4 regions of the Agrobacterium sp. DKPNP3 genome follow, and region 2 is predicted to be linked to each of the others. Evidence: predicted binding sites of a transcription regulator. Region 2 holds the regulator's gene; each other region holds the start of a gene.

Region 1 (7,944 bases), on a different contig from region 2:
CTGACGATTTCCGCGCCCACATGGGTTGCCTGCTTCAGCATCTGGTCCATCAGCCAGGGACCCTGGATGGGATCGGCAAAACCCGGATAGTTCTCGACATCGGTGGTGATCATCAACTGACCGCCCTGTTCCATGCCGGCAATCAGCACGGGTTTCAGCATGGCGCGGGCGGCGTAGATCGCTGCCGTGTATCCGGCGGGACCGGAGCCAATGATCAATACCTTCGTGTGGCGGGCAGTCATGGAAACCTTCCTTCTCAATAACGGGCCTTTGCGCCATGCACTCCAGCCGCAGGACGGCGGACGGGCCGCAACCCCTTCGTTGCCCGGTATTTAAGGTTGTCTAGTGTCTTTATTCAAGGGCAGCCTTGCGTTACCAACAAGGCAGTTGTGGATGTCTGCGCAATTTTGTGACCGGGCAGCGTCATAATGTTGCGAATCCCGCGCCGGATAGTACAAGGAAGTTCTCCACCTTAACGAGGTACTCTTTCGTGACCAGCGTCGAACTCGATGCCATCGATCTGAAAATCCTGCGCGAATTGCAGCGCGACGGGCGCATGACCAATGTGGAACTCGCCGAACGGGTCGGCATCTCGGCTCCCCCGTGCCTGAGACGCGTTCGCAAGCTGGAAGAGGCGGGCGTGATCGAGGGATATCACGCCATGTTGAATGCCCCGAAGCTCGGTTTCGATCTTGTCGCCTTCTGCATGATCGGCCTCAAGCGACAGTCGGACAGCAATCTGAAGGCTTTCGCGGCGGCAACCGCCGGCTGGTCACTGGTGCGGCAGGCCTGGATGGTCTCAGGCGAAAGCGACTTCCTGCTGCATTGCGTGGCAAAAAACCTGACGGAGTTTCAGGATTTCGTCATCGAGGTCCTCACCGCGGATGAGAACGTCGACACGGTGCGCACGATGCTGACCATCCGTCAGGTCAAGCGCGTCGGCCTCGTGGAAATCTGATCCGAACCAGTCGCAGTTGACGCGCTGGCCGCGTCACGCACGCCGTAGGGCGTCGTAGACGTCGCCCAGGCTGGTCGCTTCTTTTTCAAGCGGAAAAGCCCTGCGGACATGGGCGAGCCCGGCGCTGCCATGAGCCTTTGCGCGATCGGGATCGGCAAGATAAGGCTTTATCGCATCGCGGAGTGCTGGGTAATCTCCCGCCGCGACAACGGCGCCGGTCTGGCCCTCCACAATCATTTCTTCATAGGCGCCGGCATTGCTCGCAACCACGGCTGTCTGCGAGGCCATGGCTTCGAGCGGCGTGAGACCGAAACCTTCGTTGCGCGATGGTGCGACGTAAAGGCTCAAGCGCCGGTACCACGGCTTGATGTCGTCAACCTCGCCCTGAAAGACGATACGCTCCGCCAGGCCGGCCGCTTCGACATCGGCGACGAGCTTGTCGCCAAAATCCGTGTGTTCCTTCGTCACCCGCCCGGAAACAACCGCCGTCCACTCAGGATAATGCGGCAACAGTTCGATCATCGCACGCACGAACAGGTCCGTGCCCTTCTGATGGCGCACGCGTCCGAAGCAGCCGATGAGATAGTGTCCCGGCAGGCCCGCTGCTGCCATCGTGTCGTCCGGGCCCGCTGGGGGATGGAAGAGATCGGTATCGACGCCGTGCATGACGACTCGATGCGGCACTTCCAGAAACGAGCCGGAACGCCCGTTGGTGGCAACAACGGCATCCATCTTCGAAATCAGGAAGCGCGTATAGGCAGAATGTCGCCTCTGCGCCGCGGAGGTAAAGAGCAGCTTCACCTTCATGCGCAGCACATCCCGCATGATGATGCCGGGCAGCATTTCCAGGTTACGGCGTGCATGCCACACGCGCGGGCCGCCAAACGGGCCATTTCGCCATAGCTGCCAAAGGTCGCGAAAGCGAACATGCGGCAGATGCGGCGGCAGACCGGGACCGATGACGGCAACCTTCTGCCCCAGCCGGTTCTGCACCGGTATCAGTTGAACGATGGTGGAGGTTACGCCGGAGAGCCTGCGCTTGAAATTTGGCGCAAGCACCTGCACATCTTTCAGACTGACGTTGGACAAGCTCGGCTTCCGTCTCTGCGGCTGATTTCAAAAATCTGTGGCGCTAAAAAACAATGCGCCCCGATGGGCGCATTGCATGGGGACTGATCAGCCCCATTGAACCGCGAGAATTTCGTAGCCCTTGGCGCCGCCAGGCGCGTTGACTTCGATGCTGTCGCCGACTTCCTTGCCGATCAGGGCGCGGGCGATGGGGGAAGAGATGGAGATGCGGCCGGCCTTCACGTCGGCCTCCTGATCGCCGACGATCTGGTAGGTCTTTTCCTCATCGCTGTCTTCGTCAACCAGCTTGACCGTGGCGCCGAACTTGATCTTCGAGCCCGACATTTTCGACAGGTCGATGACTTCGGCGCGCGCCGTCAGGTCCTCGAGTTCGGTGATGCGGCCTTCATTGTGGCTCTGGGCTTCCTTGGCAGCATGGTACTCGGCATTTTCCGAAAGGTCGCCGTGAGCGCGCGCTTCCGCAATCGCCTCGATGATACGGGGGCGTTCCTCCTGCTGGCGCCAGCGAAGCTCCTCCTGAAGCTTGACGAATCCACCCTGAGTCATCGGTACTTTTTCTACCATTTTTTTATCCTTCGCATTCCGGTCGCTTTACTTGCAGACACAAAAAGAAACAGGTTCCGGAGAGGAACTCCGGAACCATGCCAAAATCAAATCTGAGCCGACTATATCAGAAGACGACCGCGAAAGGCCAGCAAATTTCAGGCGTGATTATTCCATAATATTATCAACATCTTGTTCCCCAAGATTGACAATCTTCAATAGAACATATAGAGAACATACCCATGAAGAAGTCGATCAGGCAACGGCTGGCCATTCTCTCCGACGCAGCGAAGTACGACGCGTCCTGCGCATCGAGTGGCACGACCAAACGAAACTCTGCAGCATCGGGCGGCCTGGGTTCCACGGAGGGGTCGGGCATTTGCCATGCTTACGCTCCCGATGGACGCTGCATTTCGCTCCTGAAGATCTTGCTCACCAATTTCTGCATTTATGATTGTGCCTATTGCATCAACCGGTCGTCCAGCAATGTGGAGCGGGCGCGCTTCACGCCGGAAGAAGTGGTCTGGCTTACGCTCGAGTTCTACCGGCGCAACTACATTGAGGGGCTTTTCCTGTCGTCGGGCATCATCCGGTCGTCAGATCATACGATGGAAGAGATGGTGCGCGTTGCTCGTGAGTTGCGCGTGACGCATGGTTTTCGCGGTTACATCCATCTGAAATCCATTCCGGAAGCATCACCCAAACTCATCGAGGAGGCAGGGCTTTATGCGGACCGCCTTTCGATCAATATCGAATTGCCGACCGACAGCGGCATTGGCCGTTTCGCACCGGAGAAGCAGCCGGCCAACATCCGCCGCTCGATGGCTGATATCCGGTTGAAGATAGAGGAGGCGGGGGAGCCGACTGTCAGGACGAGAAAGACCAAGCGTTTTGCCCCGGCCGGGCAGAGCACGCAGATGATCGTGGGTGCCGATGGGGCTGACGACAGCACCATTCTCTCCACCAGCGCCCGGCTCTATGGCAGCTACGGCTTGCGACGCGTCTATTATTCGGCCTTCAGCCCCATTCCGGATTCATCGAAAAACCTGCCGCTCATCAAGCCGCCGCTGATGCGAGAGCATAGGCTTTACCAGGCCGATTGGCTTTATCGCTTTTACGGTTTCGATATCGGCGAAATCACGGCGATTGGCGGAGACGGCATGCTTGATCTCGATATTGATCCGAAGCTTGCCTGGGCCTTGAAACATCGTGAGCGGTTCCCCGTGGATATCAACGTTGCAGATCGTGAAATCCTCCTGCGTGTCCCTGGTTTCGGCACGAAGACGGTCGCGTCCATCCTGTCTTCGCGGCGCTTCCGGCGGTTAAGGCTGGAGGATGTCGCCCGCTTTGGCGTTTCTCTCAAGAAGGTGAAGGCCTTTATCGTTGCGGAGGGCTGGACGCCGGGCAAGCTGACCGAGCGGCCGGATCTTCGCGCCATGTTTGCGCCGCAGCCTGAACAATTGTCGCTTCTGTGATGTATGGGCCGATCCTTGAAGGGCGGGGCGAGTTTGGCGAGTGGCGGGACGCTGCCCGGGCGGCACTTGCCGGGGATATCCCACCCGAGCGGATCGACTGGCGGTTACGCGGGGACATGGCCGGGTTGCTGGACTTTGCCGGCGATCCTCTCCCTCCGTTCAAGCCGGGCACTGCCGAGATTTCCGTGCCGGCTTCGTTTGTTGCGCTTGCGCAGGCGGTCATCTGCCACAGCGATCCCGGGCGTTTTGCTTTGCTTTACAGGCTGTTGTGGCGGCTGAGGCAGGATCGCGCCCTGTTGCAGTTCAAGTCGGACCCAGATGTCGCCGAGGCGCGGCTACTGGAGAAATCGGTGCGCCGCGACTGTCACAAGATGACGGCTTTCGTTCGTTTCAAGGAGTTGCCTCTGCCGCAAGGGCAGGGTGGGCGGCGGCGGTTTATCGCCTGGTTTGAGCCGGACCATTTCATCGTGGAGCGGACAGCGCCGTTTTTTCAGCGCCGATTTACCGACATGGACTGGCTGATCGCCACGCCGCACGGGTCTGCGCGTTGGGATGGTACCGCGCTTCAGACGTCGCGGCAGCCAGTCGAGAAGCCCGATCTCACCGATGAGACGGATGAACTATGGCGGACCTATTACGCCAATATATTCAATCCGGCGCGTCTCAAAATCAAAGCCATGACGGCGGAAATGCCGAAAAAATACTGGAAGAACCTGCCCGAGGCCGATCTCATTCCCGACCTTATTCTCGGCGCGGAGGCGCGGGTGCTGGAGATGGCTGCCAAGGCGGCAAGCCAGCCGCAGCCGTTTCACCATAGGCTGCAGGCGGCAGCGGCTGCGCGTGAGATGCCGCAACCGGTGCCTGATGGCACGCTCACCTCGCTGGCGCGGGAGGCAAGTCATTGCACGCGCTGCCCGTTGCATTGCAATGCCACTCAGACGGTATTCGGCGCCGGTCCTGAAAACGCAAAGATCATGATCGTTGGCGAGCAACCCGGTGATCACGAGGATCTTGCAGGCAAACCCTTTGTCGGTCCCGCTGGCCAGCTTTTTGATCGCACGCTTGCCGAGGTGGGCATCGAGCGCAACAGCCTTTACGTCACCAATGCCGTCAAACACTTCAAATATGAATCCCGCGGCAAACGGCGCATTCACCAGCGGCCGAATGCCGGTGAAGTTGAGCAGTGCCGTTGGTGGCTCAATCAGGAAATCGCGCTCGTGCGGCCGAAGCTCATCGTCGCCATGGGTGCGACGGCGCATTACGCACTGACCGGCAGCAAGGAGAAAGTCACGGAGTTGCGCGGTCGTCCGCTGCCGATAGACGAGGGCAGGACGCTTTTTATCACCGTGCACCCTTCCTATCTTCTTCGCATCCCCGATGCACAGCGAAAAGATATGGAAATGATGAAATTCAAGAACGACATGCTTTATGTGAGTAAATTCGAATAAATTTACGTACGGGATTGCCTTTATTCATGACGGAACCCGCGGCGCGTGTTTTTACGTGTCGTTAAGTTTTCGTTTTAATTGAAACTTATGCGATTCACTTTATATGTCCCGTCAAAATATTTATAGATGGACATATTATGCTTGGCGAACTTGACCTTGCAACAGTCATATTGATGCAGAAATGTTCCTATATCGTGGGCCTGTTGAGTTTCATCTATTTGATGCTGACCAACAGGGGGCTGCGTGGCCCCATTACGCTGGCGGCGGGTTTTGCGGCAATGACGGTGGGCTCCACGCTTGCCGGCTATGGCGAGTGGAAAATCGTGCCGCCCGCCGTGTGGCAGCTCGGCAGCGTCATCTTCGGCATCGCGGGTTACATGCTGATCTGGCTCGGCCTAAAGACACTGAGCGATGGGCGAAGGGTGACGCGCAAGACCTTGATGATGACCTGTCTCGTCGCCGTGATCGGCATCATCATTGCCTTTCAGGTGGCGGAGAACAATGCGTTGCGCGCGATGCTCTTCAACGCATGCGCGGCGCTGGCCTATCTTAGTGCAGCATGGGTGCTGCTTATCGGTTGGCAGAAGGAGCCGCTGCTTTCGCGTGTTGCTCTTGGTGTCATCACCGGTCTTTCCGGGCTGATTTCGCTTTCAGTGGTCAAAGGCCTGCTTTCGCCCTCCCTCGCCTCCATCAACATCGTCAATGCGTTTTTCCTCATCATCATGCTGAATTTTGCGATCGCTCTCTTCGTGATGATGCTGGTTGCGGAACGCTCCGAACGAAAACTCCTGGTGCTTGCCAATACCGATCCGCTCACGGGCGTAAAGAACAGGCGCTTTTTCTTCCAGACGATGCCGGCAAAGCCTGAACCGACAGACGCGGCGATGCTGCTGGATATCGATCACTTCAAGTCCATCAACGATCGTTTCGGCCATGCGGTCGGAGATAGCGTGCTGCAGGAAGTGGCGAAGCGCATTGGCGGCAGTATCAGGGGAGGGGACGTGCTCGCCCGATATGGCGGCGAGGAGTTTATCATTTTTCTTCCCAGCGCAGGCAGCGAACGGGCCACGATGATCGGAGAGCGCATTCGCAACGCGGTCGCATTAAACGAAGTGGATTGTGGCGGGTTGCGGATCGCCGTGACCATCAGCATCGGCGTCGCCACGGGCGGCGAGACGGATTGTGATCTCCAGGCACTGGCCGAGATGGCTGACCGCGCGCTCTATCGGGCCAAGAGCGAAGGCCGAAACTGTGTGCGGGAAGCGCTGGCCGCCTGAAGAACTCCAGTGCAGACATGGTCAAGCATCAGTATGTTCTCGTCGCGGCGGCTAAGACCCGTCGTCGCTCTTGCCCAGCACGCCCCGCCGGGAGAGCGCTTCGCGCAGCAGGATTTCGATCTGAGCGTTGACGCTCCGCAAGTCTGAACTTGCAGAGCGTTTGACCGCTTCGAGAATTTTAGGTTCGATCCGGAGCGGAAATGCTGTTCGCTCGGGACCGGGCGGGCGCCCTGCCATCAATTTTATCCGTACAATGTTCCGGCGTTGATAACCGGCGTTGCGTCCTTTTCGCCGACGAGGACGACAAGCATGTTGGAGACCATGGCGGCCTGACGTTCGTGGTCGATTTGGATGTTCTTCTCTTTCAAGCCCATAAGCGCTTCCTTTACAAGCTCAACGGCACCCTTGACGATCGTGCGTCGCGCCGCGATGACCGCCGCCGCCTGCTGGCGTCGCAGCATGGAGCTTGCGATTTCCGGTGCGTAGGCAAGGTGCGTGATGCGGGCGTCGGTGACCTCGATGCCCGCGGCGGCGACCCGGTTGCGCAGTTCAGCAACGAGGTTGACGGTTATATCTTCCCCGCCATCGCGCAGCGAAACGATAGCCTGAGCGCCAGATCCCTCGTCACCTCCTAACCAGTTGTCATAAGGGTGCTGGCTGGCGATTTTGCGAAGGGCGGTTTCTGCCTGCATGGCGACGAAATTCTTGAAATCGTCGACTTCCAGAAGCGCCTTTGCGAAATCTCCGACATGCCAAACAAGCGCGGCTCCGATCTCGATGGGATTGCCCGCCGCATCATTGACCTTGATCGATTCAATGTGGTGGGTCTGGAGACGACGGGAGATACGCTGAATGCTGAAGAAGGGATTCATCCAGCGAAGCCCGGCCGACTGATCGGTGCCCTGATATTTGCCGAAGAGGGTAAAGACTGCGCTTTCGTTCGGCTGGATCATGAAGACACCGAAGCCGATGAGGACCGCGACGCCAATCAGCAGGGCCGAGACCAGCAGTGGCAGGACGGAAAACGCGCCGAACGACTGCCAGATATGGATCTGATAGGCGAGCATGCCGATGGCAATGGCGATCGCCGCAATGATCAGACTTACGGCAACATAGCCGTGGTGGGTGGAAACCGGTTTATCTGTAATAGAAGA
Region 2 (7,944 bases):
GTGAACTGGCCAGTGAAGGCATGACGTTGTTGATGGTAACGCATGAAATGAAATTTGCGCGTGACGTCTGCTCCCGCGTCGTCTTCATGCACGAGGGCAGGGTCCATGAAATCGGCCCGCCGGAAGAGGTGTTCTCCAATCCCGCGACCCCTGAACTCAAGCAGTTTCTCGGTGTCGCCGCCCGCCACTGAGAACCATCAGGACGAACAAGAAAAAGGCCGGCGGTGAAAACCTGCCGGCCTTTGCTGTTGGTTGGTTTCGCTGCTTAGCGCTTGGAAACCGGAACGTAATCGCGCTTGCCGGCGCCCGTGTAGAGCTGGCGCGGACGACCGATACGCTGCTGCGGATCTTCGATCATTTCGTTCCACTGCGCGATCCAGCCAACGGTGCGGGCAAGGGCGAAGAGAACGGTAAACATGGTCGTGGGGAAGCCGAGCGCCTTCAGCGTGATGCCGGAATAGAAGTCGACATTCGGGTAAAGCTTCTTCTCGACGAAGTAAGGGTCGGAAAGGGCAATCTTTTCCAGTTCCAGCGCGACCTGCATGATCGGATCGTCGGAGTTGCCGGTAGCTTCCAGCACCTCATACATCGTCTTCTGCATGATCTTGGCGCGCGGGTCGTAGTTCTTGTAGACGCGGTGGCCAAAGCCCATCAGGCGGAACGGGTCGTTCTTGTCCTTGGCGCGGGCGATATATTCCGGAATACGGTCAACCGTGCCGATTTCGTTGAGCATGTTGAGCGCCGCTTCATTGGCGCCGCCGTGAGCCGGGCCCCAGAGGCAGGCGATGCCAGCCGCGATACAGGCGAACGGGTTGGCGCCCGAAGAACCGGCAAGACGCACCGTGGAGGTGGAGGCGTTCTGCTCGTGATCGGCATGCAGGATGAAAATGCGGTCCATGGCGCGTGCCAGAACCGGATCGACCTTGTAGTCCTCGCACGGTACGGCAAAGCACATGTGCAGGAAGTTGGAGGCGTAATCGAGATCGTTCTTCGGGTAAACGAAGGGCTGGCCGATATGATACTTGTAGGCCATGGCGGCGATCGTCGGCATCTTTGCGATCATGCGCAGGGAAGCGACCATGCGCTGGTGCGGATCGGTGATGTCGGTCGAGTCGTGGTAGAAAGCCGAGAGAGCGCCGACCGTGCCGCACATGACGGCCATCGGATGCGCATCGCGACGGTAGCCGGTGAAGAAGCGGCTCATCTGCTCGTGCACCATGGTGTGGCGCGTGACGCGGGTGTCGAAGTCCTTCTTCTGCGCAGCCGTCGGCAGTTCGCCGTACAGCAGCAGATAGCAGGTTTCCAGGAAGTCGCCCTGTTCGGCCAGCTGCTCGATCGGGAAGCCGCGATGCAGCAGCACGCCCTCGTCACCATCGATATAGGTGATCTTGGATTCGCAGGAGGCTGTCGACGTGAAACCCGGGTCGTAAGTGAAGGAGCCGGTGTTCTTATACAGCGTGGCGATATCGACGACGCTCGGCCCGATCGTGCCTTCCCTGACAGGGAGTTCGACCTGTTTGTCGCCAAGTGTCACTGTAGCGCTTTTTTCCGTCATACTGATCCTCCGAAAACATGCGGGTGGGGGCGTTTGGATGCGCCCCGCGGTTAAGCGTCTACCGATTAGCTATATGATCCTGTCGCAGATGCCAAGCTATCCAAAGGTCAAATTGTGCATTGCGGCAAAGGTGAACGCCTTGCTTTTGGCCTTGTGATTGGCAGCAATTCAATCTCGGTCAACGCAGAGTTAAAGGAAAGCATTGCAATACCGGCAGTCCATCTGCAAACCTGTCTTCAGTGCGGCGGGGGCGCGGCCAAAATGCTTGGTCAAGGTGAAAAAGAGCATTTCGGATATGTCAAAACGCTGCAGGGAGATACCCCCGGCACGGTGGATATCCTGGCGCCGCTGCGGCGCTCAGGCGCCGCGCCGACCGCTGTTGTGCCGGCCTTGGTTGATGTGGCGGCGCAGAACATTTCCGTTTCTCAAAAACTTGCCGCATGGCTGACTGAAGAACGCGCATTCGGTCACGATTTCCTCTTTGTACCGGTCTTCATCGGCTGCGGCGCAATCTTGTGGTTTTCTTTTGGGGCCACGCCTTCCTTGCCGCTTTTGATCGTCGCGATTTTGGTCGCGGCCCCCTTGGCGCTGCTAACCAGATATCGCCTTGATGCCGGGTCAAGGGTTTGCAGCGTTGTCGCGCTGATGTTGCTCGGCATGCTTTTTGCGGAACTGGAAACCCGCCGCGCCGCGACTGTCCTTCTGGACACGCCGGTGACCACGACGGTTGCCGGGAAGGTCGTCCGGCGTGAGGTGGATGCGCGGGGTGACTGGCGATATCTCGTCGAGCTCCACTCCACTGAAGCACCATCACTTACGCGTTCGCCGGGGAGGGTGTCGCTTCTCGCGCGTGGTAGCGGCGAACCCATGCCGATAGGCGCGATCATTCGCGGCAAGGCGCGGCTTTCTCCGCCGTCCGGACCGGCTCTGCCGGGATTGAACGATTTCGCCTTTTCATCCTATTTCCGCGGTATTGGAGCGACAGGCTTCTTTTACCAGCCGCCCCAGCCGTTGGCGATGGCGAACCTTGGGGCCGAGGGTTGGCTGGAGATGGCCGACATGTGGCTCTATCGCCTGCGCGCCGCCATCGCCGAGCGCATTCGCACGACGATCGGAGGCGACGCGGGTGCCTTCGCCGCCTCCATCGTCACCGATGAGCGACAGGCCATATCGCCGGAGACAATGGAGGCGTTGCGGGTGTCGGGGCTTGCCCATATCGTCGCCATATCCGGGCTCAACATGGCCCTGGCGTCAGGCATCTTCTTTGTCGGCATGAGGATGGGATTCAGCCTGTTTCCGGCCTTTGCCCAGCGACGGCCAGTCAAGAAGATATCCGCCTTCGCAGCGCTCGTGATGACGCTATGCTACTATCTGATCTCCGGCTTCGCGGTTTCCGCTGAACGGGCCTGGCTGATGATGTCGATCATGTTGGTCGCGGTGCTGTTTGACCAGCCGTCGCTCAGCCTCAGAAATGTCGCGCTTTCCGCTCTCATTGTTCTCGCGCTCTCGCCCTCCGAAGTGATGGGGCCAAGCTTTCAGATGTCTTTTGCCGCGACAATCGCGCTTGTTTCCGCCTACGCCGCCTGGAGCCGCCGGCGTAGTGTTCGCGAGCGTCTTTATATGGGAAGAAAGCCCAGCTGGATCACGGTCGCGCAGATGGCAGGCGCTGTGATGGGGGGCGTCATCACGACGTCCCTGATTGGCGGGCTTTCGACGGCAATCTATTCCGCCGAACATTTCCAACGTGTCACCACCTATGGACTTTTCGCCAATCTTGCCGCGACGCCGCTGATGTCGCTGATTGTGATGCCCTTCGGTCTGATCGCCATGCTGCTGATGCCGTTCGGGCTCGACGCGCCATTTCTGAAGGTGATGGGCTATGGCATGGCGATGGTCATCGAGGTCGCGGACGAAGTTGCGTCCTGGGGCGGAAGCGCAGCGACCGGACGCCCGCATGGCTGGTTCATCGGTATCGCCTCGGCCGGCTTTCTGCTGCTCACCCTGTTGCGCACCCGCCTGGCGCTCTTGGGCATCCCGCCTCTGCTGCTTGCCTTCGGGCTCTCGGCAACGACATTTCAACGCGATCTGCCGGATCTCCTCGTTCATGAAGATGGCTCGCTGGTGGCGCTTCTTGCCGATGAGAAGGTTTACACCACGAGAACCCGACCCCATGGCTTTATTTATGACCAGTGGCAGAGGGCGCTGCTGCTTGCTAAGACACCGCAGGCGCCGGTTATTCTGCAGCGGGACCGGCCAGAGACGTTTACCAATAAAGCAAAGCTGTCGCAGGAGGAGTTGAGAGCCGCCGCACGCGAGATGGCGGTTGCGCTGAAAGCGGGAACGCCGGGCGTTTTCACCTGCAAGCCGGGTCGCTGGTGCGTGGCGCAGGCACAGAGCGGCGAATGGATCATCGTGCTGGAGGAAGGGCGTCTGGCTGGAAAGGCATGTGACATCGCCGACGTCGTCATTGTTTCCCAAAGAACCTCGTTTTCACACTGCCGCTCAGGCGCGCTGCTTCTCAATCGCGGCATCTTGCGCCGCATTGGTTCAGTGGAGATCAACTTCGCGTCAGCCAATCAGCCGGGCGTCGTCGAGAAACTGCGCGCTTCGACCGCAGGCATGAACCGGCCGTGGAGCGAACATCGATATTACGATTGGAAATCTGGTCGCTACGAGCATGAGCTACCGGAAACGATCACGCGTCTGCTGGCGGCGTCGCAATGATTGCCGCCGGCAAAGCGTCTCAAGCCTTCGCGCGCAGATCCGCAGTCAACTGACCGATGCTGGCGATTTCGGCTTCATGCGCCGGGTCCCGCCACATTTCTTTCAGGCCTGCCTCATACCATTCGCGCATGGCGGGCAGGGCGAGCAGGCGATCGCAATAGGCCTTTGCTGCGGGGGATAGATCCGCACCGTAAGTCTGGAAACGGAATGCCACGGGGCAGAAGAAGGCATCCACTGCCGTGAACTTCTGGCCGGCGAGATAAGGACCACCGAAGGTCGAAAGGCCTTCGCTCCATAAAACATCGATACGCTTGATATCAGCTGCCAGCCCGGCATCACCGCCGTTTGGCGTGACACGAATGCCGACCGACATGGGGTAGAGATTGCGCAGCGACGAAAATCCCGCATGCATTTCGCTTGCCGCCGAACGCGACCAGGCTCTGGCCTGCTTGTCGCTTGCCCAGACCCCTTGATGACGCTCGGCGAGATATTCCGCGATCGACAGCGATTCCCAGACCGTCACACCCTCATCGACGAGGCAGGGGACCTTGCCGGTGGGAGAAAAGGTGGAAAATGAGACGCCTTCGCCAAAGGGAACGAGTTTCTCTTCAAAGGCAATACCGAGCGTGCGCATCAACACCCATGGCCGCAGCGACCAGGAGGAGTAGTTCTTGTTTGCGATATAAAGATCGTACATGGCGTGTCTCCTGACTGTGTCGCAGTTTTATACCAGCGACGTTGCGGCGAATATCGCAAAGAATCCATCGCACTCATAAAGCCCGTTGATGGGTGAACGACATCATGCCGAATTCGTGCCTTGACCCTTTCAAAAGCACCTTCATCGCTTCAAAAGAAAAAAAAGCGCATCAATCCACCGGAATGACGCGCCATTCATCTTGAAGGCTAGATATGTCTTGCCAATCGATCCGCTTTTATCCGGACCGGCGGCGGCATCAATGATAGCGCCGGATAAGCCCCACCAGCTTGCCCTGAATTTTCACCCGATCAGGCCCAAAAATGCGGGTCTCGTAGGCCGGGTTTGCAGCCTCCAGCGCGATGGACGCGCCCTTGCGGCGGAACCGCTTCAGCGTCGCCTCTTCATCGTCCACCAGCGCCACAACGATATCGCCCGGATTGGCCGTATTGCCATTGCGGATGATGACCGTATCGCCATCGAAGATGCCGGCCTCGATCATCGAATCGCCCTTGACCTCAAGCGCGTAATGTTCACCTGAGCCTAGCATGTCCACTGGAACGGCCACGTCATGTGTATTGTTCTGAATGGCCGAGATCGGCACACCGGCAGCGATCCGGCCCATGACAGGTACGGTCGCCGCACCTGCAATGTCATTTGCGGGTGCCTTGGGAGCAGGGGGCGGCTCCGGCGTTTTCGGTTTGCCGAGACTGCCTTCGATAACGCTCGGTGAGAAGCCGCGCTGCGGCCTTGCGCCCGGCGTATAAGCCTCCGGAAGCTTGATGACTTCGAGCGCTCGCGCCCTGTTGGGTAGCCGGCGAATAAACCCGCGCTCTTCGAGCGCCGTGATCAGCCGGTGGATGCCGGATTTGGAAGCGAGATCGAGTGCATCCTTCATTTCATCGAAGGAGGGCGGCACGCCGGACTCTTTCATTCGCTCATGAATGAAGAGAAGCAATTCCTGCTGTTTGCGCGTGAGCATGAGGAAAACACCCTTGAGAATCGTCGCTGGAGTCGCGAAACAAATACAGAACGAACACTATATGTTCCATATGTGTTCCGCAATCCCCTAAAATCTGGTTAAGCTTCGCTCGGATTTACATTTCGCAAATTGGAGGTAACCAAAGCTCCAGAAGTCGTTCCCAGGCGAGGCCCCGACGCGTCCCATTTGTTCCGCGTTTCAGGTCAGGGTGTAGATCGAGCTGTGCTATCGCGCGAAAACGACCGTCTTGTTCTTGTTGAGAAGCACCCGGTCCTCAAGGTGCCATGAGACCGCCCGGGCCAGCACGCGTCGCTCGATGTCGCGTCCCTTACGGACCAGCTCATCCGGCGTATCGGCGTGGCTGACCGGCTCGACGTCCTGGCAGATGATCGGCCCTTCATCGAGATCGCGGGTGACGTAATGGGCCGTTGCACCGATCATTTTGACGCCCCTCTCATGGGCTTGGTGATAGGGCTTTGCGCCTTTGAAACCAGGCAGGAAGGAGTGATGAATGTTGATGCAGCGCCCGGATAAGTATTCGGAGAAGTTGTCCGACAGGATCTGCATGTAGCGGGCAAGAACGACGAGGTCGGTGCCCGTTTCTTCGATGATGTCCTTGATGCTTGTTTCCTGTTCGGCCTTGTTGTCTTTTGTCACCGGCAGGTGATGATACTTTATCCCGCCCATCAGCGTGAGGTTCAGGGCCTCGCGGGGGTGGTTGCCGACGATGCCGACGATCTCGGCATTCAATTCGCCGATGCGGTGGCGATAGAGAAGATCGCCGAGGCAGTGGTCGAAGCGGGAAACGAGCAGCAGCAGCTTGCGCGGCGCACCTGCTCGACGCAGCGTGGCGTCGAGAGCGAAGCGATCGATCTCCGCGGCAAGTCCATTGCGAAAGCCTGCCTCGTCGCCGGCCATGGAGAAGGCGACACGCATGAAAAACATGCCCGTTTCATGGTCGTCGAATTGTTGAGCTTCATAAATATCGCCGCCATGCTGTGCGATGCGGCCCGAGACCGCAGCGACAATTCCGCTTCTGTTGGGGCAGCGCAGCGTCAGGACGTAATTCATCTAAAGCCTCCTGGAAGATGGAGTTGCGGTTGGACTGCTGTCATAGCGGCGCCCACGCGGAGCCACGCCCCGTTTCCACGGGGCCGAGCGTCAGCACGAAGCGGTCGCGGATGTCACTGGATGGCGTGTTCGCCCGGCCCGAGATAACTCGCCATCAGAGCGGGATCGACGGCGAGTTCGGAAGCTGGGCCTGAGCGGCGCACTTCACCAAGTTCGACGAGATAAGCTTCGTCGGCAATTTCGAGCGCGGCGCGGGCATTCTGCTCGACCAACAGGATGGAGACACCGGTTTGACGCAGGTCGGCGACGATACGCAGGATTTCGGCGACAATCAGCGGTGCAAGTCCAAGGCTCGGCTCATCGAGAAGCAGCAGTCTCGGCCGGCTCATCAACGCCCGCGCGAGCGCCAGCATCTGCCTTTCGCCGCCGGACAGTGTTCCGGCGAGCTGCTTGCGGCGTTCGCGAAGGCGCGGGAAGAGTGTGTAAACAGCATCGCGTGTCTCGTCGCGCTCCTGACGGGAACGCAGGAAACCGCCAAGTTCGACATTGTCCTCAACCGTCATCGAGCCGAATAATTCTCGCCTTTCCGGCACCAGGCAGAGGCCGGCGGCAACGCGGCCCTCGATCGTCTCGGGCACCGGCGCGCCGTCGTAAAGAATGGTCCCGCGCGAAGGCACGACACCCATGATGGCGTTGAGCAGCGTGGTTTTCCCCGCTCCGTTCGCCCCGATGACCGTGACGATGCTGCCCGATGTCATGGATAGCGAGATGCCGTGCACCACTTCCGCCCGGCCATAGGCAACGTGGATGTCTTTGATGTCGAGTAGATGTCCGCTCACGCTGCCCCCCCAAGATAAGCCGCGATCACGGCCGGATGTTGCCGGATTTCAGCCGGCTTGCCTTCGGCGATCAGGGTAC
Region 3 (7,944 bases), on a different contig from region 2:
TTTCGCAGAAGTTCAACGAAGCCCAGAAGGAATGCGCGCTGACGCCGGTTTCCAAGGGCTCCTACGAAGAAGCGCTGGCTAGCGGCATCGCGGCTTTCCGTTCGGGCGAACAGCCGAACATTCTTCAGGTTTTTGATGCCGGTGCCGCCACCATCATCAACGCCAAAGGCGCCGTCATCCCGGCTGAAGACCTGATCACCAAGGCCGGCTACAAGTTCGACCGTGACGCCTTTATCAACGGCGTACGTTATTTCTATGCTGCCGCTGACGGTAAGTTTGTCGGGATGCCGTTCAATTCCTCCGCGCCGATCATGTACATCAACGACGAAGCCCTGAAGAAGGCCGGCGTCGAAGCGCCGAAAACGTGGGAAGACTTCGAGAAGATCGCACCGAAGCTCAAGGAGGCCGGCTACATCCCGCTGGTTCAGTCGCAGCTGACCTGGCAGTTCACGGAAAACTTCTTCTCCCGCAACAACATCCAGTTCGCCACCAACAACAACGGTTACGACAGCGTCATCGACACCAAGCTCAAGGTGACCGACCCGAACCTCGTCATGATGTTCGAGAAGCTGAAGGACTGGAAGGACAAGGGTCTGTTTGCCTATTACGGCGCCGGCTGGAACGATAACCAGAAGCCATTCGAAGAAGGCAAGGTTGCTCTCTGGATCGGTTCTTCCGGTTCCTTCGGCGGCCTCCAGAAGACGGCGACGATGCCATTCTCGGCAACCTTCCTTCCGTATTGGGGCTCGATCAAGGGCGCCGGCACCAACTCCTTCATCGGTGGTGCTGCTCTCTTTGCAATGTCGGGCAAGTCGGAAGCCGAAAACAAGTGCGTGGCCGACTTCTTCCAGTTCCTGACCTCGCCTGAAATCCAGGTCTTCTACCACAAGGCAACCGGTTACGTCGCCATCACCAAGGCCGCCTACGAAAAGGCCAAGGCAGAAGGTTATTACAAGGAAAAGCCGGTCGCCGAAGTCGGCATCCAGCAGCTGTCCCTGCCGGGCGGCGAGTGGTCCAAGGGTTATCGCCTTGGCTTCTATCCGCAGATCCGCGCCGTCATGGAGCGCGAATATAACCGCATCTTCTCCGGCGAAGTGACCCCGAAGGCTGCCTTCGAGATCATCGAGAAGGAAGGCAACGACCTTCTGGCCCGCTTTGCCAAGACGGCTGGTTGATCAACCGCGTTCGAAATCAAAGATCGTTGCCGAGCCTCCTTTCCGCGGAAGGGAGGCTCGCTTCTGGAAAAGGAAGCGCAAGCGTGGCCTACACATCTTCTCAACCCGGCACCGTTTTGGCTGGCCGTTCGAACAAGACGGGAAAACCGGCGAAGGCTGCTGAAGCTGGCATGAAGCGTGTTCAGTTTTCTGCGTCCTACGTGCCTTATCTGTTCCTGGCGCCACAACTCGCCGTTATCTTTGTTTTTTTCTACTGGCCATCCGTTCAGGCCATACAGTCGTCTTTTTACATCGAGGATCCGTTCGGCTTCGGCGCCTCCTTTGTCGGCTTCGCCAATTACACGGATGCGATCTTCAGCCCCGAATATGTCAGCATCGCCAAATTCACGGTGGTCTTCACCATCTTGGTAACTTTCTTTTCGCTGGCGCTCGGCCTGCTGCTCGCCGTCAAGGCTGATGCGGTCATTCGCGGCAGTTCGACATACAAGACGCTGCTGATTTCGGTTTATGCCATCGCGCCGCCCGTTGCCGGCCTCATCGGCATGATGTTTTTCGACCAGCACATCGGCCCCTTCGTAAAGATGGCCGCGTTTTTAGGCTGGGACATGAAGGTCGGGCTCAATTATTCAGACACGGCTTTCGCCATGATCGTTGTCGCGGTCTGGAAGCAGATCCCCTACAACTTCATCTTTTTCCTTTCCGGCCTTCAGAGTGTGCCCGTCTCCGTGCGGGAAGCTGCGGCGATCGACTGCCGCTCGGGCTTCCGCCGGTTCTGGACCGTCATCATGCCGCTTCTGGCGCCGACCGCCTTCTTCCTGCTGATCATCAACATCACCTATTCGCTTTTCGACACCTTCGGCGTCATCGACGTGATGGTGAAGGACAAGGCGGCGAATAATCCCATCACCCTGGTCTACAAGGTGTTTCTCGACGGCTTCCGCGGCAATGATATCGGCGGATCGTCGGCCCAGTCCGTCATCCTGATGCTGGTCGTCTTCGTCCTCACCATCATCCAGTTCCGCTTCATTGAGAAGCGCATCCATTACAATTGAGGGATATGACGATGTACAAGACAAAACCCCTCGATCATCTGGTTCTGATCATGGGCGCTGTGTTCCTGATCCTGCCGGTCATTGTTGCCTTCATGACGTCCACGCATACGGCCGCGGAAATTCATCGCGGCGGCCTGGCTATCCTTCCCGGCGACAATTTCCTCGAGACCTACGAAAAGGTGCTGACACAGAAGGGCGGATTCACCGGTCAGGTCACGGGCCTCAACATGGTGCTGAACTCGCTGATCCTCGGCATTGGTTTCGCCGTCGGCAAGATCGTCCTGTCGATGACGGCGGCCTATGCAATCGTCTATTTCCGCTTCCGGTTTGCAACGCTCGCCTTCTGGATCATCTTCACCACGCTGCTGCTGCCGCTCGAAGTGCGCATCATGCCGTCCTACGAAGTAATGAGCAAACTCGGCCTTTTGAACTCGTACACCGGTCTCATCGTGCCGCTTCTCGCATCTGCCACGGGTACCTTCTATTTCCGGCAGTTCTTCAAGTCGGTCCCGGAGGAACTTCTGGAGGCTGCCCGCATCGACGGGGCGGGGCCGGTGAAGTTCTTTATCGATGTGCTCGTTCCGCTCTCGCGCACGATGATGTCGGCGATCTTCATCATCATGTTCGTTTATGGCTGGAACCAGTATCTCTGGCCGATGCTGATGACGACGGATGAAAGTTTCTTCACCCTGATGCGCGGCATCAAGTCGATCCTGCAGGTCTGGGTCGGTTCGCAAATTCCCGATTACAACGAAGCTTTCGCGCTCGCCGTGCTGGCCATGCTGCCTCCGGTGCTGATCGTCGTCATTTTCCAGCGCTGGTTCATCAAGGGCCTGACCGAAAGCGATAAATAAGGAGACCAAAATGGCCGCTATAGACATCAGTCAGGTCTGCAAGGATTATCATGGCGGCGTGCGTGCCGTGCACGACGTCGACATCGACATCAGGGATGGCGAGTTCATCGTTCTCGTCGGCCCCTCCGGCTGCGGCAAGTCCACGCTGCTGCGCATGGTTGCCGGCCTTGAGGATATCTCCGAAGGCACGGTCAGGATCGGCGAGCGGGTGGTGAACCAGGTTGATCCCGCCGATCGCGATATTGCCATGGTGTTCCAGAACTACGCGCTTTACCCGCATATGTCGGTGCGTGAAAATCTCGAATACGGCCTGAAGAACCGCAAGACGCCAAAGGCGGAAATCGATTCACGTGTGGCCGAAGCCGCGCGCATGCTGCAGCTCGAACCCTATCTCGATCGAAAGCCGCGCGCCCTGTCCGGTGGCCAGCGGCAGCGTGTGGCCATGGGTCGCGCCATTGTGCGCAAACCGGCGGCCTTCCTGTTTGACGAGCCCCTGTCCAACCTTGATGCCAAGTTACGCGTTTCCATGCGCGGCGAAATCAAGCGTCTGCAAAAGCGTCTTGGCACCACGTCCATCTATGTCACACACGACCAGCTAGAGGCCATGACGCTGGCGGATCGGCTTGTGGTGCTGAATGGCGGGCGGATCGAGCAGATCGGCGCGCCGCTGGAGGTTTATCACACCCCGGCCTCCACCTTCGTTGCCAGCTTCATCGGCTCGCCGGCCATGAATCTGCTGAATGCGGAGTTGCACGGCGACAGTCTGGCTGTCGGACCGTCGCTCTTTGCACTTAATGGGTTTGCCCCCGCCTCCGGGCCGGTGACGGTGGGCATGCGGGCGGAAGATTTTCGCCTCGCGGCAGCGGGTGAGCAGGGCTTCTCACTACGGGTCGATTACATTGAGGAGCTGGGCTCGCAGCGCCTTATCCATGGCATGATCGGCGACCAGAACCTGACCGTGGCTTTCCCGCCTGAAATCGACATTCCCGCCGTGTTTTTGGTGACGATCAGCCCTGAAAAGCTTCACTTCTTTTCCAGCGAAACGGGCAAGCGCATCGGCGGAAACGCCAAGCAGATTGCCAACCAGCCAGCCCAACTGGCGACCGTGTAATATCCGCGGTGAAATCGGCGCAATTCGTAAAATTGCGCCGATTGTCTGAGATGCTTTTTTACAATCCCGGTGCTAGAAGACTCCAATATTTCATGGGGGCTTTCTAACATGTCTTTGAAAATGATGTTCGCTGCCGCGGCAACCATGGCGGTCCGAACCATTCCGATATTGCCGGTCTATCTGCGGCGTAACCAAGATGAGGGCGTTGTCAGCGCCTCGTGCACCGATCTGCGGCTTCAGCCCGCCCCCATCAACCCGGAATGGATCGTCTCCGGCAACCCGCAGGCCCGCGCGGCCGATCACTCCCGCAGTGGAGACCGTGCGTCCAGCACTGCCATGTGGGATTGCACGGCCGGCGAATTCCGCTGGTTTTTCGGCTGGGACGAAACGGTGTATATTCTGGAAGGCGAAGTGCATGTGACCGCAGAAGACGGTTCGGTCAGCATCCTCAGGGCAGGCGATGTCGCCTATTTTCCGGCCGGAACATGGGCCACCTGGCGCGTGGACGACTATGTCCGCAAGGTTGCCTTCATGCGGCGTCCCTTCCCCAAGGCACTTGCTCTAGCTTACCGCGTCAAGAACAAGCTGTTTGCCGGCCGTTCCTACAAGCTCGCGGCGTGAACCCATAGAACCTGACCCGAGGCGGCACCTCGATAGCGCCGCCCTGGATTTGTGAAGGTTCAATAAAACTCACACCAACGACGCCTTGCAGCAGTTGCCTTTGAATGGGCGCTGCCCTACATCTCCTGAGGTTTTCTGAAGCATTTCCGGTTCTCCTCCGGTCCTGCCGGGGAGCCTGAAAAGACGGGACAATGGGCATGGCGGGGCCGATGACGCTCTCATGCTGCAAGAGGAAGATGCGCATGGCGAAGATCAAGAACGTCGCGATCCAGATGGATCATGTTTCCGGTATCAACATTGCCGGTGACTCCACCTTCGCCATCAGCCTTGAGGCGCAGGCGCGCGGCTACCGGCTGTTCCATTATACGCCTGAGCGCCTCTCCATGCGCGACGGCAAAATTTACGCCACCGTCGAGCAGATGGAGCTGCGCGACATCAAGGGCGACCATTTTTCCCTGTCTGAACCGCAGCGTGTCGATCTTTCGACCATGGATGTCATCCATCTGCGTCAGGATCCGCCCTTTGACATGGCCTATATCACCTCGACTCATCTGCTTGAGCGCATTCATCCAAAGACCTTGGTCGTCAACGACCCCGTCTGGGTCCGCAACTCTCCCGAGAAGATCTTCGTCACCGAATTCGCGGATCTGATGCCGAAGACGCTGATCACCAAGGATGTGGAGGAGATTGCCCGGTTCCGCAACGAGATGGGCGACATCATCCTGAAGCCGCTCTACGGCAATGGTGGCGCGGGAGTGTTCCATTCCGCGCGTGACGACCGCAATTTCTCCTCACTGCTGGAAATGTTCGGTCAGATGTTCCGCGAACCCTATATCGCTCAGCAATATCTGCCTGATGTCCGCAAGGGCGACAAGCGCATCCTGCTGGTCGATGGCGAGCCGGTTGGCGCCATCAACCGTGTGCCTGCGGAAAACGACGCCCGCTCCAACATGCATGCCGGCGGCCGGCCGGAGCCGACGGAATTGACCGCGCGCGAAAAGGAGATCTGCAGCCGCATCGGGCCGGCGCTGCGCGAACGTGGCTTCCTGTTCGTCGGTATCGACGTCATTGGCGACTACATGACGGAAATCAATGTCACCTCTCCAACGGGCATCAGGGAAGTGCGAAAATTCGGCGGTGCCGATGTTGCCAGCCTCTTGTGGGACGCGATCGAGAAAAAACGCGACGCTCAGGATTTCTGACGCGAGGGTAACGATCCAGCTTTGTTCCACGAGTACAACTAGATACAACTAAAATACATCGACAGCGAGAAATGGTTCGCTGGATGTTCTTGTTTTATTCTTTGGCCTGTGGCACGTTGCTTACCAGTAGCTGCAGAGAGGGCTCACCCCTCTCAAACAGCCGGTTTGCGGGGGCGGGCCATGGTCGCAAGGGTCAATACGGTTGCATTTCAAGGAATAGAGGGCGTGCCCGTTGAGGTGCAGGTCATGGTCGCGCCCGGGCGGGTCGGCATCCAGATCGTCGGCCTGCCGGATAAGGCGGTCGCCGAAAGCCGCGAGCGGGTGCAAGCTGCGCTTCACGCCTCTGGTCTTGCCCTGCCGGCCAAAAAAGTCACTGTCAATCTCGCGCCTGCGGATCTGCCAAAGGAGGGATCACATTTCGACCTTCCCATCGCGCTCGGTCTAATGGCTGCCCTGGGCGCTATTCCGGCGGAAGCGCTCGCAGACTATGTGGTCCTCGGCGAACTTAATCTTGACGGCACCATTGGGGTGGTTTCAGGTGCCTTGCCAGCTGCGATCGGCGCGAATGCGCTCGGCAAGGGACTGATCTGCCCTGCCGAAAGTGGGCCGGAAGCAGCCTGGGCGGGCGCCGGTATCGATATTCTTGCGCCTCGAAGCCTTATAGCGCTTGCCAATCATTTTCGCGGGACGCAGCGCCTTTCGCGTCCCACGCCAGCCATCCGTCCCAATCCGGTCAATCTGCCTGATCTCGCCGATATCAAGGGACAGGAAAGCGCCCGGCGCGCGCTTGAGGTTGCGGCCGCCGGCGGCCATAATCTGCTGATGGTCGGTCCACCCGGCTCGGGCAAATCCATGCTTGCGGCTCGTCTGCCGTCCATTCTGCCGCCGCTGGAGGCGGCGGAATTGCTGGAAGTGTCCATGGTTCACTCGATAGCCGGCCAACTGTCCGGTGGTAGGCTCTCCGACCGAAGGCCGTTTCGCACCCCACACCATTCCGCGACCATGGCGGCGCTGATCGGCGGCGGTCTTCGCGCTAAGCCGGGCGAGGCCTCGCTCGCCCATCACGGCGTGCTTTTTCTGGACGAGTTTCCCGAGTTTGCGCCGCAGGTGCTGGATGCGTTGCGCCAGCCGCTCGAAACGGGCGAGTGCATCATTGCGCGCGCCAATCACCGCGTCAGCTATCCCGCAGAAATCCAGCTCGTCGCCGCGATGAACCCGTGCCGGTGCGGCATGGCGGGCGAGCCGGGCTTTACCTGTGCCCGGGGTCCGCGTTGCGTCGCTGATTATCAGGCCCGCATCTCAGGCCCGCTGCTCGATCGCATCGATATTCGCATCGACGTCCCTGCCGTTTCCGCTGCGGATCTCATCCGTCCGGTGGCGTCGGAATCGAGCTCGACAGTTGCCGCGCGCGTCGCGAGGGCGCGCTATGCGCAGCAGGAGCGATATGCGACCGCTGGCTTTCCGGCCGTTCGCACCAACGCCCGGTGCACGACAACGCTCATCGAAAAATATGCGGAGCCCGATGCGTCTGGCCTGCAATTGCTGCGCGATGCCGCTGAACGCCTCAAGTTTTCCGCACGTGGGTATCACCGTATTCTAAAGGTCGCGCGGACGCTCGCTGATCTAGATGACAAGCCGACGGTTGGCCGCATCCACGTCGCGGAAGCCGTTTCATACCGCATCGCTGGAGAAAGGTTGACGGTGGCGGCTTAAACATCTCCGCCAAAAGGGCGGGGGCTCAGCGTCAAGCATTTCCGGCAAGGTTGTGCAGCGGCTTTACGTCCGGATAACATGACAAAGCAAGGAGACAGGGACGTCAGCCGCTTCCGCTTTAACGGGCGTGGTCCATATACCGGTATCGCGGACGGACAGGCGCCTAAAAGGCCACGGCCCGAACCGAACTCGTCCCGGCCTCAGAACGGTGTTGGA
Region 4 (7,944 bases), on a different contig from region 2:
TTTGAGCGCTTAAGCATTTCCAGTAAAAGTGCGTAGCGGTTTTACGTCTGGAAAATGCGTCAACTAGATATCGCGCTTGTTATTTGGCGGCGATTGAGAGATACCGTCTGCAACTTTGTAACCCGCACAGTGCCTCACGGGGTGCTGTGCGGGTTAAGTCTATTTGGTCTTGAGAGTATGAGATGACGGAAGAACGGCGTTCGCGCGCGACGGAAGCGTTTTTTGGCAGGCGCAAGGGCAAGCCCCTGCGCCATCAGCAGGTCGATACGATTGAGAACCTGCTGCCTTTGCTGAAACTCGATCTGGAAAGCGTGCCCCCGTCAAATCTCGTCACTCTTTTTCCGGCTGACGTCCGATCGATCCGGCTGGAGATCGGTTTTGGCGGCGGTGAGCATCTCGCCCATCGCGCCGTCGAAAACCCCGAAACGGGTTTTATCGGCGTCGAGCCCTTCGTGAACTCCATGGCCAAGCTGCTTGCCACCGTGCGTGAGCGTGAGCTCATGAACATCAGGCTCTACGACGATGATGCGACGCAATTGCTGGATTGGTTGCCGGAAGGGTCGATCGATCACATCGATCTGCTTTATCCCGATCCCTGGCCGAAGAAGAAGCACTGGAAGCGTCGCTTCGTGTCAGACGTCAATTTCACCCGCTTTCACCGCGTGTTGAAACCCGGCGGCAAGTTCTGCTTTGCCTCTGACATCGATACTTACGTCAACTGGACGCTGCAGCATTGCGCCCGGCATGGCGGCTTTCAATGGACGGCGACAAGCGCTGATGACTGGCGCACGCCCTATGCCAACTGGCCAGGCACGCGTTACGAGAACAAGGCAAAACGAGAAGGCCGCAGCTCGGCCTATCTCACCTTCATCCGTCGATAAAGCATTTCCAGAAAATGCGCGCCGCGGATTTACGTCCGGTAAATGCGCAGGCGGTAAGCCCCCTCAGAGCGCCGCGTCCACTTCCGCCGCCAGCGGAATGGAAGGCTGGGCGCCGGCGCGCGTGCAGGCGAGCGAGCCTGCGACTGCAGCCCGCTTCAATGCACGTTCGAAGTCGATGCCCTGATCGAGGCTGGCGGCAAGGTAACCACAGAAGGTATCACCCGCGCCAACCGTGTCGAGCGGCTCGATCTTGAGGCCCGACGACCTGTAGACCTTGCCATTACGAATGGCGATCACGCCGTCGGCTCCAAGCGTGACGATCAATGTCTGGCCGGTCGTCTCGTGAAGGGCCTTGAGTTCGGTTTCCCGCCCGTCGCTGGAGAGGCCATTCTTGCCGATCAGCAGCTCGAACTCAGTTTCATTGGCAATGACGATATCGGCAAGAGCGCTAAGGCGCGGTGCGTCTGCGGTCAGCGGCGCGGTGTTGATGATTGTGGTGATGCGTTTCGCCTTGGCAGCCGTCAGCGCCGCTTCGATCGCTGCAGCCGGAATTTCGAACTGCAGCATCAGAATATCGCCCGCAGCCATTTCGGATATGGTTCTTGTGGCATCGGATGCGGAAACCTCGCCATTGGCGGCAGGGATGACAGAGATCATGTTCTCTCCGCCTTCACCGATCAGGATCACCGCCGTACCCGTGGGGCCAGGCGCGGTTTTGACCAATGACAGATCGGTCCCTGCGTCACGCAGCAAGGTCAGTGCCGGAGCGGCAAAGGTGTCATCGCCCGCAGCGCCCGCCATCTTGACCGTGGCGCCCGCGCGCCGCGCAGCCAGAGCCTGATTGGCTCCCTTGCCGCCGGCGGCCGTGGAGAATGTCTCTCCCGTCACGGTTTCACCGGGCTTGGGCAGGCGTTTGGCGGTCGCGACGAGGTCCATGTTGATGGAGCCGAAAACAGTAATCATGGGGCGCTGGGTCCGTATGAAATTTAAGCAAGGCGGCGACTTTGCCCGAGACGATCACTCGTCGTCAACTACCCGCAATTTCGCCGCACCGGCTCGGTTTTCCGCAAAGCGCCGGGCCTGGTCGATTTCTCCATGCGGCGCGTCTTTTTCCGTTGATGAGAAATCGAGGCCCTCGATTTTCTGTCCGCGCGCCAATACCTTGTCAGAGGAGATGAGCATCATGTCGACGTCTTTCTGCGCAAGCCCGAAATGGGCCTGCAACTTGCGCGTCCGATCGTCCAGACGCCGCACATCATCCATCAGCAACGCCACTTCACCCTGAATGAGATGCGCCTGTTCGCGCATGCGCTGATCTTTGAGCACGGACTGGATGACCTGCACCGACAGCATCAAAAGCGATGGCGAAACGATGACGACGCGGGCGCGGTGGGCGCGCTGCACCAGATATTCGAAATGCTGGTGAATATCGGCGAAGATCGATTCCGACGGCACGAAGATGAAAGCGGTATCCTGGGTCTCGCCGCGAATGAGATATTTCTCGGCGACATCGCGAATATGCACCTCCATGTCCCGGCGGAACTGCTGCACGGCGGCGCGTTTGGTTTCAGGCGTCTCGTCCGCCTTGATGGCGTTCCAGGCTTCCAGCGGGAACTTCGCGTCGATGACGAGCGGCGGCGCATTGTTCGGCATCTTGATGGTGCAGTCGGGCCGATAACCGTTCGAAAGCGTCGGCTGCAGCTGGAAGGCGCCCGGCGGCAGGGCGTCGGCGATCAGCGTCTCCATCCGTGCCTGTCCGAAGGCTCCGCGCGTCTGCTTGTTGGAAAGTATCGCCTGAAGCCCCACCACGTCCTTGGCCAGATCCTGAATATTGCCCTGCGCGGCATCGATGACCGCGAGGCGCTCCTGCAGGCGGCTTAGATTCTCATGGGTCGACCGGGTCTGCTCCGTCAGCGTTTCGCCAAGACGCTGCGACATGCCATCAAGCCGCTGGTTGAGCGTCTGGCTCATCTCGCTCTGGCGCGTGCCAAGCGTTTCCGCCATAGCCGCGATGCGTCCATGCAATTCGGACTGGGTTTTCAGGAGATCAGAGATTTCACCATCGGCTCCCGCCTTATTCGACCGGTTTGTGGTCACAAGCCATGTCACCGCGAGGCCGAAAACCACCGCAGCAAGCAGCGCGCCGAAGCTGATATCGACGGAGCCGGCCCGAAGCGCGGGCTCAAGGAGAACGGAGAAGTCTATGCTCATGACTAAATCTAGCAGATTTCCGATGATTCGTAAGATCAAACCAAGAACATTCCTGCGGCGGAAATGAGTCCGGCAGAGCGGATGCCGCCCGCCCTTTTCATCGTCGTGTTTTTTATTTCCTCTGCGCGAGAGATACGTTATGGGAAGCCATGACCATCAAACCGCTTATCATTTTGCCCGATCCCGTGCTGCGCCAGCAATCCAAGCCCATCGAACAGGTGGATGCCGAGGTGCTGCGTCTTGCCGACGACATGCTTGAAACCATGTATGATGCACCGGGGATCGGGCTTGCTGCCATCCAGATCGGCGTGCCGCGCCGGATGCTGGTGATCGATGTTGCGCGTGAAGGCGAAGAAAAGAACCCGATCGTCTTCATCAATCCGGAAATCCTCAAGGTTTCGGACGATATCTCCACCTATGAGGAAGGCTGTCTCTCGATTCCCGATTATTACGCTGAAGTGGAGCGCCCTGCGTCCCTCACCGTGCAATATGTCGGGCGTGACGGCAAGCAGCAGACGGTCGAGGCGGACGGCCTGCTCGCAACCTGTCTCCAGCACGAGATCGATCACCTGAATGGTGTTCTGTTCATCGACCATATTTCGCGATTGAAGCGTGACATGGTCATCAAGAAATTCACGAAAGCAGCCCGCGCAAAAGTCTGATCCGGCACACAGCTGACCGGGCGGAAGACAGGGCAGGGGGCGATCATGGCTCTTCGCATCATATTCATGGGCACGCCGGAATTTTCCGTTCCGACGTTGCGTGCACTGGTGGAAGCCGGTCACGAGATCGCCGCCGTCTACACCCAGCCGCCGCGTCCCGGCGGTCGTCGCGGCCTTGATCTGCAGAAATCGCCGGTACACCAGACTGCGGAACTGCTGGGTTTGTCTGTGTTCACACCCGTAAATTTCAAAGCCGAAGAGGATCGCCAGCAGTTCCGGGATTTCAACGCCGATGTAGCTGTTGTCGTGGCTTACGGACTGCTGCTACCTGAAGCGATTCTCTCCGGCACGCGTCTTGGCTGCTACAATGGTCACGCTTCGCTGCTTCCGCGCTGGCGCGGAGCTGCCCCCATCCAGCGGGCGATCATGGCTGGCGACACCGAAACCGGCATGATGGTCATGAAGATGGAAAAGGGGCTCGATACCGGCCCCGTCGCGCTTACCGCAAAGGTGGCGATCGACGAAAATATGACGGCCGGCGCGCTGCATGACAGCCTGATGCTGGCAGGTGCGCGGTTGATGCGGCAGGCGATGGGCAAGCTGGAAGCAGATGAGCTGCCCCTCGTCGAGCAGGCGGAAGAAGGCGTTCTCTACGCCGCGAAAATCGACAAAGGCGAGACCCGCATCGATTTTTCAAGACCGGCGCAGGATGTGCATAATCATATTCGTGGCCTCTCGCCGTTCCCCGGCGCATGGCTGGAGATGGAGATCGGCGGCAAGCCCGAGCGCGTCAAGGTACTGGCGTCCGAGCTGGCGAGCGGTATGGGCGAGGCAGGCAGCGCATTGGATGACGTTCTCACCATTGCCTGCGGCAGCGGCGCCGTGCGGCTCACCCGTTTGCAGAAGGCGGGCGGCAAGCCGATGTCGGCCGCCGATTTCGTGCGCGGCACGCCGGTTCCCGCCACCACGAGGCTTGGCTGATGCCACGGTTTCGCATGACCGTCGAATATGACGGCACGCCCTATTATGGCTGGCAGAGACAGGAAAACGGCCCCTCGGTTCAGGGTGCGCTGGAGGCTGCGGTTCGGTCGCTGACCGGCGAGAGCGTTTCCATTCGCGGCGCTGGCCGCACCGATTCCGGCGTGCATGCCGTTGGCCAGGTCGTTCACGTCGATCTCTCGCGAGACTGGGAGCCCTACAAGCTACGCAATGCCCTCAATGCGCACCTCGCCATGGCGGGTGAGGCCGTGGCCGTGCTCGATGCTGCCGCTGTGACCGAGGATTTTGACGCCCGTTTCTCCGCCCTTCGTCGGCACTATCTCTACCGCATCATTTGCCGCAAGGCCCGACTGGCGCTGGAGCACAAGCGGGCTTGGTGGGTGTCGAAGGACCTGGACCACGAGCGCATGCATGAGGCCGCGCAGATGCTGGTCGGCCGGCATGATTTCACGACCTTTCGCTCAGTCCATTGTCAGGCGAACAGCCCCGTGCGCACGCTCGACCGGCTGGACGTGACGCGCAACGGCGATCTCATTGAGATTCGTGCCACCGCGCAAAGCTTCCTGCATAACCAGATCCGCTCTTTCGCCGGCACGTTGAAGCTGGCGGGCGAAGGCGGCATGACCCCTGACGACGTGCGTGCTGCACTTGAGGCGCGGGATCGCAAGGCCTGCGGCCCGGTGGCGCCGCCTGACGGTCTTTATTTCATGCAGGTCGATTATCCCGACGTCATTCCCCCGCGCCGTCGTCTCGACGCTGACGTTGTGGAAGATGAGGGCTGAGGCGAGCGTGTCGCCGCTCAGGCGGGGTAGACGCCTAGAAAACGCTGCAATGCTTCCGACAGCAGCATGGCGGGCACCAGCAACGTCATGACGATTGCCGAGACGAGCAGCATCTGGTCGCGGATGAAGAATCTGACGATCCGTGAAAAGGCGAAGACCAGCGACAGAAGCAGCGCCAGCCACAAAATCGCGATCAACCCCTGCAACGGCGGTAGGAAGAACGCAATCAGGATCAGAACGGCGTAAGCGTATGAAAAGGGCAGGGACAACCAGTTCATGGTCGTTACGAGCGGCGCGAATTTCTCGCGTGCACCGAAAACATATAGCAACATGCCCGTCAGAAGCAGCGGCACGATCCAGCAGATCGCTTCGACCATGGCCAGCCGGAAGAAGAAGATGAGGCCAGTTCCGGTTCCCGGCGGGTAGCTCGCGAGAAACGCTGCCCGCAGCCATAGCCAGGAAACCAGCATGGCTGGCAGGCACCAGAGCGCGGAATAAAAGGATCGCCACATGCCGCGATCGCTGAGGTCAAGATATCGCGCGCCATTGTGGTCGCCGATGAGCAGCAGCCACAGGCCCGTCAGATAAAGCCTGACTTCACTTACCGTCGGCATGGGCGAACCAGCGTTCGATAAAGGTCTCGTAGATGCGCGTCAGCGTTTCGAGATCGGCAACGGCCACGCGCTCATCGACCATATGCATGGTCTGCCCGACGAGACCGAACTCCACGACAGGGCAATAATCCTTGATGAAGCGCGCATCCGAAGTGCCGCCGGTGGTCGAAAGCTTCGGCTCTTTGCCGGTGACGGTTTCAACCGCGCCTGACAGCGATGAGATGAGGGCGTTGTTCCGTGTCAGGAACACATGGCTCGGACGATCTGCCCAGACGAGTTCGTATTTGACCGGGGCGCGGTCGGGACGGAGCTCGCCTTCCGCTGCGGCGGCATCGAGGCGGCGGATGATTTCCGCCCGAAGGGTCTCTGCGGTCCAGGTGTCGTTAAAACGGATGTTAAAGGCCGCCGTCGCCCGCGCCGGGATGACATTGGTCGCGGCATTGCCGGTGTCAACAGTCGTCACTTCGAGATTGGAAGGCTGGAAATCATCCGTGCCGTGGTCAAAGGGCGGATGCATCAGCGCATGCGTCAACTGCAGAAGACCACGGATGGGGTTGTCGGCAAGATGCGGATAGGCAGCATGGCCCTGCACACCATGGACCGTGATGCGGCCGGAAAGCGAGCCGCGGCGGCCGATCTTGATCATGTCGCCCAACTGGTCGGGGTTGGTGGGTTCGCCCACAACGCAGGCATCCCACGTCTCGCCCCTTGCAGCAGCCCATTCCAGAAGTTTGGACGTGCCGTTGATCGACGGGCCCTCTTCGTCACCGGTGATCAGGAAGGAAACGGAGCCCCCAGGTTTGCCATGCTTTTCGATATGGCGGGCGATGGCGGCCACGAAACAGGCGATGCCGCCTTTCATGTCTACCGCGCCGCGGCCGTACATTTCGCCACTGACAATTGCCGCCGAGAAGGGCGGATGGCTCCATGCGGCCTCGTCGCCCACAGGCACGACATCCGTATGGCCCGCAAACATCAGATGCGGACCTTCAGTGCCGAGCCGGGCATAAAGGTTTTCCACGTCGGGCGTTCCCGCCTCGCTGGCCACCATCCTGTCCACCTTAAAGCCAAGCGGCGAAAGCAAGGAGTCGAGCAAGGAAAGCGCACCGCCTTCCGCAGGCGTCACCGAAGGGCAACGGATAAGGGCGGCGAGATTGGCAACGGGATCGGTCGTGGTCATGGTATCAGCTTTTATCAGTCGCGCAGCAGCTCGTTGATGCCCGTCTTGGAGCGGGTCTTCTCATCGACGCGCTTGACGATCACGGCGCAATAGAGGCTGGGACCCGGCTCGCCATTAGGGAACGGCTTGCCCGGCATGGTGCCGGCGACGACGACGGAATAGGGCGGAACCTCGCCATAGGTGATTTCGCCGGTGGCGCGGTCAACGATCTTGGTGGACTTGCCGATGAATACGCCCATGCCGAGAACAGCGCCCTCGCGCACGATGCAGCCTTCAACGACTTCCGAACGGGCGCCGATGAAGCAATTGTCCTCGATGATCGTCGGGCCCGCCTGCAGCGGCTCCAGAACGCCGCCGATCCCGACGCCGCCGGAGAGGTGCACATTCTTGCCGATCTGCGCGCAGGAGCCGACCGTTGCCCAGGTATCGACCATGGTGCCTTCATCGACGTAGGCGCCGAGATTGACGAAGGAGGGCATCAGCACGACGTTCTTGGCGACGTAAGCCGAGCGGCGGACGACGGCGTTCGGCACCGCACGGAAGCCGGCGGCGCGGAACTGGTTTTCACCCCAGTTTTCGAACTTCGACGGCACCTTGTCCCACCAGGTGGCTTCG

What was found. The regulator LexA, encoded in region 2, represses DNA repair genes until DNA is damaged. The targets are predictions, from matches to a motif close to TGTTCNNNNTGTGTTCNG.
Region 1: a site for LexA is predicted at 2,810-2,827, ahead of ACUTJJ_RS16230 (putative DNA modification/repair radical SAM protein). Genes of this name have one in related genera too.
Region 3: a site for LexA is predicted at 6,100-6,117, ahead of ACUTJJ_RS00595 (YifB family Mg chelatase-like AAA ATPase). Genes of this name have one in related genera too.
Region 4: a site for LexA is predicted at 3,124-3,141, ahead of ACUTJJ_RS12335 (DNA recombination protein RmuC). Genes of this name have one in related genera too.

The regions. Positions count from the first base shown of each region.
Region 1 covers NZ_JBQYSN010000059.1:8,227-16,170, reverse strand. The annotation lists gene trxB (thioredoxin-disulfide reductase) at 1-242, opposite strand, end outside; gene ACUTJJ_RS16245 (Lrp/AsnC family transcriptional regulator) at 491-958, shown strand; gene ACUTJJ_RS16240 (glycosyltransferase family 4 protein) at 992-2,047, opposite strand; gene greA (transcription elongation factor GreA) at 2,135-2,611, opposite strand; gene ACUTJJ_RS16230 (putative DNA modification/repair radical SAM protein) at 2,833-4,065, shown strand; gene ACUTJJ_RS16225 (UdgX family uracil-DNA binding protein) at 4,065-5,513, shown strand; gene ACUTJJ_RS16220 (GGDEF domain-containing protein) at 5,651-6,790, shown strand; gene ACUTJJ_RS16215 (Arc family DNA-binding protein) at 6,842-7,027, opposite strand; gene ACUTJJ_RS16210 (SPFH domain-containing protein) at 7,033-7,944, opposite strand, start outside.
Region 2 covers NZ_JBQYSN010000058.1:623-8,566, reverse strand. The annotation lists gene ACUTJJ_RS16055 (amino acid ABC transporter ATP-binding protein) at 1-191, shown strand, start outside; gene gltA (citrate synthase) at 266-1,555, opposite strand; gene ACUTJJ_RS16045 (ComEC/Rec2 family competence protein) at 1,817-4,279, shown strand; gene ACUTJJ_RS16040 (glutathione S-transferase family protein) at 4,299-4,976, opposite strand; gene lexA (transcriptional repressor LexA) at 5,233-5,955, opposite strand; gene purU (formyltetrahydrofolate deformylase) at 6,181-7,026, opposite strand; gene ACUTJJ_RS16025 (ABC transporter ATP-binding protein) at 7,140-7,805, opposite strand; partial or broken gene ACUTJJ_RS16020 (ABC transporter ATP-binding protein) at 7,862-7,944, opposite strand, start outside.
Region 3 covers NZ_JBQYSN010000001.1:102,893-110,836, forward strand. The annotation lists gene ACUTJJ_RS00565 (extracellular solute-binding protein) at 1-1,175, shown strand, start outside; gene ACUTJJ_RS00570 (ABC transporter permease subunit) at 1,259-2,227, shown strand; gene ugpE (sn-glycerol-3-phosphate ABC transporter permease UgpE) at 2,239-3,081, shown strand; gene ACUTJJ_RS00580 (sn-glycerol-3-phosphate import ATP-binding protein UgpC) at 3,092-4,192, shown strand; gene ACUTJJ_RS00585 (cupin domain-containing protein) at 4,301-4,813, shown strand; gene gshB (glutathione synthase) at 5,056-6,015, shown strand; gene ACUTJJ_RS00595 (YifB family Mg chelatase-like AAA ATPase) at 6,196-7,728, shown strand.
Region 4 covers NZ_JBQYSN010000037.1:21,893-29,836, forward strand. The annotation lists gene metK (methionine adenosyltransferase) at 1-13, shown strand, start outside; gene trmB (tRNA (guanosine(46)-N7)-methyltransferase TrmB) at 183-881, shown strand; gene ACUTJJ_RS12330 (ribokinase) at 945-1,844, opposite strand; gene ACUTJJ_RS12335 (DNA recombination protein RmuC) at 1,899-3,092, opposite strand; gene def (peptide deformylase) at 3,242-3,754, shown strand; gene fmt (methionyl-tRNA formyltransferase) at 3,800-4,735, shown strand; gene truA (tRNA pseudouridine(38-40) synthase TruA) at 4,735-5,535, shown strand; gene ACUTJJ_RS12355 (hypothetical protein) at 5,553-6,149, opposite strand; gene dapE (succinyl-diaminopimelate desuccinylase) at 6,133-7,329, opposite strand; gene dapD (2,3,4,5-tetrahydropyridine-2,6-dicarboxylate N-succinyltransferase) at 7,344-7,944, opposite strand, start outside.